Regions from separate parts of the Pseudomonas sp. GW821-FHT11G12 genome, predicted to be linked through region 2. Evidence: predicted binding sites of a transcription regulator. Region 2 holds the regulator's gene; the other holds the start of a gene.
What was found. The regulator FliA, encoded in region 2, starts transcription of late flagellar genes. The targets are predictions, from matches to a motif close to CTAAAGTTTNNNNNNNNNNNGCCGNTAA.
Positions count from the first base shown of each region.

Region 1: AC1RR7_RS14185 (methyl-accepting chemotaxis protein) is a predicted target of FliA. The motif match lies at 2,702-2,729, and genes of this name have one in related genera.

Region 1 is NZ_JBXARH010000003.1:655,793-660,791, forward strand. It holds gene AC1RR7_RS14175 (amino acid adenylation domain-containing protein) at 1-155, shown strand, start outside; gene AC1RR7_RS14180 (SRPBCC family protein) at 179-646, shown strand; gene AC1RR7_RS14185 (methyl-accepting chemotaxis protein) at 706-2,586, opposite strand; gene AC1RR7_RS14190 (sigma-70 family RNA polymerase sigma factor) at 2,898-3,398, shown strand; gene AC1RR7_RS14195 (FecR domain-containing protein) at 3,398-4,411, shown strand; gene AC1RR7_RS14200 (TonB-dependent siderophore receptor) at 4,498-4,999, shown strand, end outside.
Region 2 is NZ_JBXARH010000012.1:108,198-113,196, forward strand. It holds gene flhF (flagellar biosynthesis GTPase FlhF) at 1-807, shown strand, start outside; gene fleN (flagellar synthesis regulator FleN) at 921-1,751, shown strand; gene fliA (RNA polymerase sigma factor FliA) at 1,748-2,488, shown strand; gene AC1RR7_RS27905 (chemotaxis response regulator CheY) at 2,656-3,027, shown strand; gene AC1RR7_RS27910 (protein phosphatase CheZ) at 3,045-3,833, shown strand; gene AC1RR7_RS27915 (chemotaxis protein CheA) at 3,887-4,999, shown strand, end outside.

The sequences.
Region 1 (4,999 bases), on a different contig from region 2:
TCAACGGCTTCGAGGAAGACATCGGCGACATCTCCCTGATCGGCCATGCCAACGCCCAGGCCGGCGTGCAGCAGATGGGCGCGCACTACCCGGAAAAATCCCCGGCGCTGCTGCGTCGTGGCTGCGATTACCTGAAAGAAATCAACTTCATCTGAATCACCCACCAAGGAGCAACACCATGAGCAATCTTCAACCCGACACCCTGATCAAAAACCCTCACGGCTGCCACGTCGTGTCTTCGGTGGAAGTGCCGGTGGACGCCAAACAAGTGTGGGCGGTGGTCGGCAAATTCGACGGCTTCGACCGTTTCATTCCGGCGCTGTCGCACATCGAGATGACCGGTGAAGGCGTGTCTTCGCTGCGCAAGAAGTTCTTCAAGGACGGCAACGTGGTGGTCGAGCAACTCAACTCCCGGGATGACCAGGCGCTGAGCATGACCTGGACCACGATCTACAACACCCTGGGCGTGGCCAATCTGTGGGCGGCGATGAATGTGGAGTCGCTGAGCGCGGGCAAGTCGCGGGCGACCTGGACGATCATTGCCGAGCCGGCCAACGGTGGGCCCGAGGCGCTGCCGGGGTTCAAGGATTTCGTGCAGGGGTTCGCCGATGATGCGATGGGCAATGTGCTGAAGCTGTTTGTGTAAGGCATGAAAAAGCCCGCTGCGGATCACTCCGCAGCGGGCTGTTTTTTGACCGCAAGCGATCAGATCTTGAAGCTGTCGACCAGTTGTTTCAAACGGTTGGCCTGCTGCGACAACGCATCGCAATCCTTCAACGTTTCATTGAGGTTGGCCACGCTCTGCTGGTTCAGCAGGTTGATCTGGTTGACGTCGACGTTGAGGGTTTCCACCACCGCAGTCTGCTCTTCGGTAGCCGCTGCCACCGACTGGTTCATGCCGTCGATTTCGCCGATGCGCTGGGTCACGCTGACCAGACGCAGACCGGCCTGGTTCGCCACTTCAACGCTCTCTTCGCTGGACGCCTGACTGGCGTTCATGGTGGTCACCGCTTCGCGCGAGCCGACCTGCAGCGAGGTGATCATCTTGTGGATCTCTTCCGCCGATTCCTGGGTGCGGTGAGCGAGGTTGCGCACCTCGTCCGCCACCACCGCGAAACCGCGTCCGGCTTCACCGGCACGGGCCGCTTCGATGGCCGCGTTGAGCGCCAGCAGGTTGGTCTGCTGGGAGATGCCTTTGATCACATCGAGAATGTGGCCGATGTTATCGGTGCTCGCATTCAGGGTTTCGATCTGGGTGCACGACAGGCTGATCTTTTGCGACAGCTCGGTCATCGCCTGAATCGTCTGCTCAACCACCTGACGACCGTCATCGGCCTGCTCGCTCGCGCCGCTGGCGTGTTGCGAAGCATCGGCCGCGTTGCGGGCGATTTCCTGGGTGGCGGCGCCCAACTGATTGATCGCGGCAGCCACGCTGTTGGTGCGCGCGCTTTGCTCGTCGGAACCGATGATCGAGGCGTTGGACGATGCCATCACCCGTTGCGACAGGTCGTGTACGTGGCGAGTCGCGGAAGACACTTCGGAGATGGAGGCGTGAATCCGCTCCACGAACTGGTTGAACGAACTGCCCAGCTCGCCGAACTCGTCTTTGCTTTCCACTACCAGACGACGGGTCAGATCGCCTTCGCCCTGGGCGATGTCCTGCATCGCACGGCCCATGGTGATCAGCGGACGCATCAGCACGGTGATCAACAGGCTCAGGAAGACCGCAATCGCGCCCACTGCGACGAACATCGCGATCAGTGCCGAAGTACGGAACTGGCTAAGTGCGGCGTAGGCCTTGTCGCGGTCGATCGACAGACCGATGTACCACTCGGCATTCGGCAGACCGGTGACCGGGGTGAACGACAGGATGCGCTCCTGACCGTTGAGCACCACGTTCTGGTTGCCCTTCTGGATACGCACATCAGCGTTCGGGTAGATGTCCTTGAGGTTCTTCATCACCTGGTCTTTGTCCGGGCTGACGATCACCTGACCGTCACCGCTGACCAGGAACGCGTGGCCCAGGCCACCGAAGTCCACCGAGTTGATGATCTTCACCAGGGTTTCCAGGCTCAGGTCACCGCCCACCACACCGAGCAGCTCGCCGTTCTTTTTCACTGGCATGGCGATGGTCACCACCAGACCGCCGACGGCAGCCATGTAAGGCGGGGTCAGCATGGTCTGGTCAGCGGCCACGGCCTGCTTGTACCAGGGACGCTGACGCGGGTCGTAGCCGTCCGGCATCTTCGCGTCAGGGCGCTGGGTGAACACACCGTTGGCCTGGCCGACGTAGGTGAACTGGAAGTTCGAGGTGAAGGCCGGTTGATCGACCAGCCCCGGGAAATCGGCGTTCTTGCCTTGATGAGCGACGTTCTGCGCGAGGTTTTCCAGCACCAGAATCCGCCCGCTCATCCAGTTCTGCACACTGCTGGCGGTCAGGTCGCCGGCCTGCTGGACGGAGGACTGGAGGTTCTGGCGAATGGTGTTTCGCTGCAGATAGTCGTTGTACAGAGTGAATAGCGCGAACGCCAGGACCACGACGCCCGAGGCGGCCAACAGGATTTTATGGCTGAACTTGAGATTCATTTCATGGGACTTCTTATGCCAAAAGTGGGGATGCGTTCCGGATGCAACATTCCATGTACAGCGCAGGCAGCGTTCTGATGGCCGCTCTACTTTGGTGCACGCATGTCTCACCAGTCTGTCGGCACGCTTCGGAGAAAACTTAGCGCTTTGTAGGAAATGGACGGCATTTCTGCCAGATTCCCGCCGAACGGCGTGCCAGAGCGTTCGCCTGTCATTTTTTGATGACTGTTTTGCAGCGCCGGTTGCAAATTCTGTAACCCTTGATGACAATGCGACTAATTATCATTTGTGACGTTCGGGCTGTCGCGTTCATGTCCTCACCTGAGTTTGCAGTACAGGCGCTTTACAGTCGTCATCACGGCTGGCTCAACGGCTGGTTGCGCGCGCGGCTGGGCAATGCGGCCGATGCGGCGGATCTGGCCCAGGACACGTTCGTTCGCCTGCTGCAACGCACCGAACGTCTCGAACTCAAGGCACCCCGCGCGTTTCTGCGCACCATCGCTCGTGGATTGGTGATCGACCATTGGCGTCGTGAGGAAATCGAACGCGCGTATCTGGAAACCATCGCCCACTTGCCGGAAGCCGAAACACCCAGCGCCGAATCCCGCGCACTGGTGATCGAGCTGCTGGAAAGCATTGCCCGCATGCTTGAAGGACTGAAGCCAAAAGTACGTCAGGCGTTTCTCCTGGCGCAGTGCGAAGGATTGACCCACAAGCAGATCGCCGAGCAGATGGGCCTGTCCTTGCGCTCAGTGGAGCGCTACGTCGCCGATGCGCTGTATCACTGCTACGTGCTGCGGTACGAAAGCTGATGCCGGTGGATAACGTGTCACTCGCCCGTCGCGCCGAGCCACCGCAACAAGTGGTCAAACAGGCGATCCACTGGCTGCTGCGCCTGCGCAATAACCACGGCAATCCGCGCCTGAACCACCAATGCGAACAGTGGCGCGCCGAACATCACGATCACGAACTGGCCTGGCAGCGGGTGCAGTCGTTGCAAAGTGAGCTGACCCAAAATCTGCGCGCCGTTCCGGGTGCGCAAGTGGCATTCAACACACTGGAAAACAGTGCACAGAGCCTGGGTCGCCGTCAGGCGTTGAAGCTGCTGTCCGGCGCGTTGTTGATGGGCTCCGCCGCGTGGCTGGCCAAAGACACGTCAGCCTGGCAGCAATGGAGCGCCGATTACGCTACCGCCACCGGCGAGCGCCGCGGATTCCAGTTGCCCGACGGTACGCGGATCGAACTGAACACGGCCAGCGCCGTGGACCTCGATTACACCGCGCAACAGCGGCTGATCAAACTGACCCGGGGCGAGATCATCGTGACCTGCGGCGGCGCCGACGAAGGTTCGGGGATTGATCGACCGCTGCGAGTGCAAAATCGTCATGGCAGTTATGAGCCGTTCAACGCGCGGTTCATCCTGCGTCAGGAAGGTGATTGCACGCGCCTGAGCGTCACCAGTGGCCGAGTCGCGATTCATTCGCCGCGGACGAGCGATGGCGCTTCCACCGAGGTGCTTGCCGGTCAGAGTTACTTGATCGATCACCATCAGGCGCGTCCCGCTCCGCCGCTGGACATGGATGCCGGCGCCTGGATCGACGGGCTTATCGTGACGCGCAATATGCGCCTGGGTGACTTCCTCAAAGAGGTTGGCCGCTACCGTCAGGGCTTCCTGAATTGCGCCCCGCAGGTGGCGGATCTGCGCTTGTCCGGCGTGTTCCGCCTCGATGACACCGACAAGTTGCTGGCGATCCTGCCGCAAACCCTGCCGGTGCAATTACGTTATCGCACCCGCTGGTGGGTCACGCTGGAACGAGCAGTCTGAAATTTTTTGGCGGGTTTTCGTGGCAAGGCCGGCTTAGTCAGTAAGCACTTCAATTCAGCCTTCGCGACTTGCCACGGAAACCTACAATGACTGCGCGCGTTATCTGTAAGAACCCTCTGAATTTCACTGCCGAATCGGGCCTTCTGCGCCACGCCGTTCGGGCCGCGTTGTTCTCCACGGCACTGGGCGTCGGCCTGCTGCCGAACCTGAGCGTCGCGGCGAGCGGCAGTGAGGTCAGCAGCCATCGCTACAACATCGCCGCGGGGCCATTGGGCGAGGCGCTGAACCAGTTCGCGCGCCAGGCCGGCATCACGTTGTCGATGACCCCACAGCAGACTCAAGGCCGGCAATCACCCGGCGTACAGGGCGAGTATTCGACCGATCAGGCACTGAGTCATCTGCTCGGTGGCTCAGGGCTGGAGGCGGTCAGTCAGGACGGCAGCAGCTATGTGTTGCGCTCCGTCACGGAAACCGAAGCCCTGGCCCTGCCGACCACTGACATCAAAGGTTTTGCCCTCGGCAACGCGCTGGGCAGCATGGACGGCTACAACGCAACGCACAGTCAGATCGCCACCAAAACCAGTACCG
Region 2 (4,999 bases):
CGCATCGGCTTGTCCGGCCCGTTGTCCCGCGACCTGCTGGTGCTGACCAGCGATATCGAAGAACCTCGTCAGGCCTGGCGCATGTTGCTGGCGCACCTGGCGCGGATGATCGCCACCCCGGAAGTCGAGCCGCTGGAAGAGGGCGGGATCATTGCCATGGTCGGTCCTGCCGGCATGGGCAAGACCACCACCCTGGCCAAACTGGCCGCCCGTTACGTGCTCAAGTACGGCGCGCAGAACATTGCGCTGGTGAGCATGGACAGCTTCCGCATCGGTGCTCAGGAACAGTTGAAAACCCTGGGCCGGATCCTCAATGTGTCGGTGACCCACGTCGACCCGGGCCAGTCCCTGGTGCAGGCGCTGGATCCACTGCTGCGCAAACGCGTGGTGCTGATCGATACCGCCGGCCTGCAGGCCAGCGATCCGGCACTGCGCATGCAGCTGGAAAGCCTGGCCGGTCGTGGCATTCGGTCGAAAAATTATCTGGTACTGGCAACCACCAGCCAGAAACAGGTTCTAACCGCCGCTTATCACAGTTACAAGCGTTGCGGGCTCGCCGGGTGCATCCTGACTAAACTGGATGAGACGGCCAGCCTTGGCGAAGTGCTGAGCCTGGCGATCAGTCATGAACTGCCGGTCGCCTACCTGACCGACGGCCCACGGATTCCGGATGATCTGCATCTGCCGCGCCGTCATCAATTGGTCAGCCGCGCCGTCAGTGTGCAAATGCAGGAAGAACCCAGCGAAGAAGCCATGGCTGACATGTTCGCTGATATCTACCACAGTCCCACCAAGCAGGTTGGCTGAGGTAATGAACAGTTTTTGTACCTACATCGATGGTCTGCCATGCATTGTTCCGGTTGTGAACGCGCAGCCAGTAATGTGGCCTCCGTCTATGCAAGACAAGGTAAAGAAATAACATGGGCAGCATGCATCCCGTACAGGTGATCGCGGTGACCGGCGGCAAAGGTGGCGTCGGCAAGACTAACGTGTCAGTGAACTTGTCCCTGGCGCTGGCAGAGCTTGGCCGTCGGGTCATGCTGCTGGACGCCGACCTGGGTCTGGCGAACGTCGACGTTCTGCTGGGCCTCACGCCCAAACGTACCCTGGCCGATGTGATCGAGGGCCGCTGCGAGCTGCGCGACGTGCTGTTGCAAGGCCCCGGCGGGATCCGCATCGTGCCGGCCGCTTCCGGCACGCAGAGCATGGTTCACCTGAGCCCGGCCCAGCATGCCGGTCTGATTCAGGCGTTCAGCGACATCGGCGACAATCTCGACGTACTGGTGATCGACACCGCTGCGGGTATTGGTGACTCGGTAGTCAGTTTTGTTCGCGCTGCGCAAGAAGTGTTGCTGGTGGTCTGCGACGAGCCGACCTCGATCACCGACGCCTACGCGCTGATCAAACTGCTCAACCGCGATTACGGCATGAACCGCTTCCGCGTCCTGGCCAACATGGCCCAGAGCCCGCAGGAAGGTCGCAATCTGTTCGCCAAGTTGACCAAGGTCACGGATCGCTTCCTCGACGTCGCCCTACAATACGTCGGTGCGGTGCCTTACGACGAAAGCGTGCGCAAGGCGGTGCAGAAGCAGCGTGCGGTCTATGAAGCCTTCCCGCGTTCCAAGTGCGCACTGGCGTTCAAGGCGATCGCGCAAAAGGTCGACACCTGGCCGCTGCCCGCCAATCCGCGCGGCCACCTCGAATTTTTCGTCGAGCGCCTCGTGCAGCAAACGGCAGGACCTGTGCTATGACCGCCAGCGGTATGAATTTCTACAAGAAGTCGGCACGTGACGCGCAGTACGAGCTGATCGAGCGTTACGCGCCACTGGTCAAACGCATTGCTTACCACTTGCTGGCGCGATTGCCGGCCAGTGTGCAGGTCGAAGACCTGATCCAGGCCGGGATGATCGGCCTGCTCGAAGTCTCGACCAAATACGACGCCAGCAAAGGCGCCAGTTTCGAAACGTACGCGGGCATCCGGATCCGCGGCGCCATGCTCGATGAAGTACGCAAGGGGGACTGGGCACCGCGCTCGGTTCACCGCAACACCCGTATGGTCAGCGACGCGATTCGCTCGATTGAAGCTAAAACCGGCCGTGACGCTAAAGATCACGAGGTTGCGGCCGAACTCCAATTGAGTCTCGACGATTACTACGGGATTTTGAACGACACCCTGGGCAGCCGACTGTTCAGTTTCGACGACCTGTTGCAGGACGGCGAACACGAAGGGCTGCACGAGGATGGCGCAAGTGCTCATCTTGAGCCGTCGCGCGATCTGGAAGATGAGCGCTTCCAGGCTGCGTTGGCGGACGCGATTGCCAATTTGCCGGAGCGTGAGCGACTGGTGTTGGCGCTGTACTACGACGAAGAGCTGAACCTCAAGGAAATCGGTGAAGTCCTTGGCGTCAGTGAATCGCGGGTCAGCCAGTTACACAGCCAGTGCGCGGCCCGCTTGCGGGGGCGTTTGGGGGAGTGGCGAGCGCGCTGAAGGCAGTGTGGGGACGCTGCGAACGAGGCTGGTGCGGTGGTGAACGGCACCGGTCTTGCTCTGTTGTGCTCCAGACAGTCATCGAGTGCTTTGCCGGATTGATTGAAATGGCGCGTCCAGGTGCTGGGCGCGTTTAAGACTGCTTGGAGGTCGAATTGAACAAAGACATGAAAATCCTCATCGTTGATGACTTCTCAACGATGCGGCGGATCATCAAGAACCTGTTGCGTGACCTTGGGTTCACCAACACCGTTGAAGCCGACGATGGCACCACTGCCATTCCGGTGCTCAACAGCGGCAGCATCGACTTTCTGGTGACCGACTGGAACATGCCTGGCATGACCGGTATCGACCTGCTGCGTCACGTGCGCGCCGATGAAAAACTCAAGCACCTGCCAGTGCTGATGGTGACCGCTGAAGCCAAGCGCGAGCAGATCATCGAAGCGGCCCAGGCCGGCGTTAACGGCTACGTGGTCAAACCTTTCACGGCTCAGGCGCTGAAAGAAAAAATCGAGAAGATTTTCGAACGCATCGGCTGATGACGCGCGGGGGAGCTATGGAGCATAACGAATCTTCACAGGGCGACTTCGAGTCGACTCTGAAAAAACACGCGGTCGAACTGGTCGAAAGCCTTGAAAAAGGCAGGTTCGGCGACGCTGTGCAACTGATCCATGAGCTCAATCAGACCCGTGACCGTGGCCTGTACCAGGAAGTGGGCAAGCTCACGCGCGAACTGCACAGTGCAATCGTCAACTTCCAGATCGACCCGCATATGCCGCAGGCCGAGGAAGTATCGCAGATCACTGATGCGACCGAGCGTCTGGGCTATGTGGTCAAGCTGACTGAAGCGGCGGCCAACCGCACCATGGACCTGGTGGAAAGCGCCACGCCGGTGGTCAATGGCCTGGCTGACGAAGCCCAGGCGTTGAGTGCCGACTGGGGACGTTTCATGCGCCGTGAAGTCGGGGCTGAAGAGTTCCGCGAGCTGGCGCGTCGGGTCGACGGTTTTCTGGCACGCAGCAGCGCGGACAACCGCGCGGTGTCGAGCAACCTCAACGACATTCTGCTGGCCCAGGATTACCAGGACCTCACAGGTCAGGTGATCAAGCGCGTGACCCAGTTGGTCACCGAAGTCGAAAGCAATCTGCTCAAACTCGTGCTCATGGCCAGTCAGGTGGACCGCTTTGCGGGCATCGAACATGACCGTGCGGCGATGCTCGCTGAAAAAGATCCACAAAAACATCTCTCGCAGGGTGAAGGTCCGCAGATTCATGCCGATAAACGAGAAGACGTTGTGTCCGGTCAGGACGATGTGGACGATTTGTTATCCAGCCTTGGATTCTAGAGTTTTGGAATTATAGGTTTTTTGGGTTTTTAGACCTGTAGGAGCACCCCCTAATGAGCTTCGGCGCCGATGAAGAGATCCTTCAGGATTTCCTGGTTGAGGCCGGCGAGATTCTTGAGCAACTGTCCGAACAACTGGTCGAGCTGGAAAGCCGTCCGGATGACGCAGATCTGCTCAACGCAATTTTTCGCGGTTTCCACACTGTAAAAGGGGGCGCCGGCTTCCTTCAGCTCAATGAGCTGGTGGAGTGCTGTCACATCGCCGAAAACGTGTTCGACATCCTGCGCAAGGGTGAGCGTCGCGTAGATGCAGAACTGATGGACGTGGTGCTCGAAGCGCTGGACGCGGTGAACAGCATGTTCAGCGAAGTCCGCGATCGCAGCCCGATTACTGCCGCAACCCCGGAACTGCTGGCCGCCCTGGCGCGTCTGGCTGAACCGCAATCGGCGGATGAAGCCCCGGCTTCGCCTGTTGCCGAGATGATCGAAGAACTGGTCGTCGAAGGCGATTCGGGCGATATCACCGATAACGAATTTGAACAGTTGCTGGACTCGCTGAACGCCGTCAAGGCCGAAGCTGAAGCCCCGGCGGCTGCCGCTGCGCCTGCTTCCGATGAGGCAGCCAGTGATGAAATCACCGACGCCGAATTCGAGTCGCTGCTCGACCAGTTGCACGGCAAGGGCCAGTTCGCGGCCGACGCCGTGGCACCGACAGCCGCTGCACCGGCTGCTCCGGCGGCGGGCGACAGCTCCGACATCACCGACGACGAATTCGAAGCCTTGCTCGATCAGTTGCACGGCAAGGGCAACTTTGCCGTCGATGCGCTGGAATCGGCGATTGCGTCGGTGCCTGCATCTGCTGCTCCGGCAGCGGCTGCGGCCGGTAGCGATCTGATCAGCGACCATGAGTTCGAATCGCTGCTCGACGATCTGCATGGCAAAGGCAAGTTCACTGACGTCGCCACCGGTGCCGTGGTGACGGCCGGCAATGCTTCTGCTGTTGCAGCACCTGCCGCCAAGGCCCCGGCCGCTGCGGCAAAACCTGCTGCAAAAGCGCCTGAGCCTAAAGCCGAACCGGCCAAGCCAGCCGCCGCTGCTGCACCGGCTCCGGCCCGTGCGCCGGCGACTCCGCCACCGGAAAAACCGGCGAGCGAAGCCGAAACCACC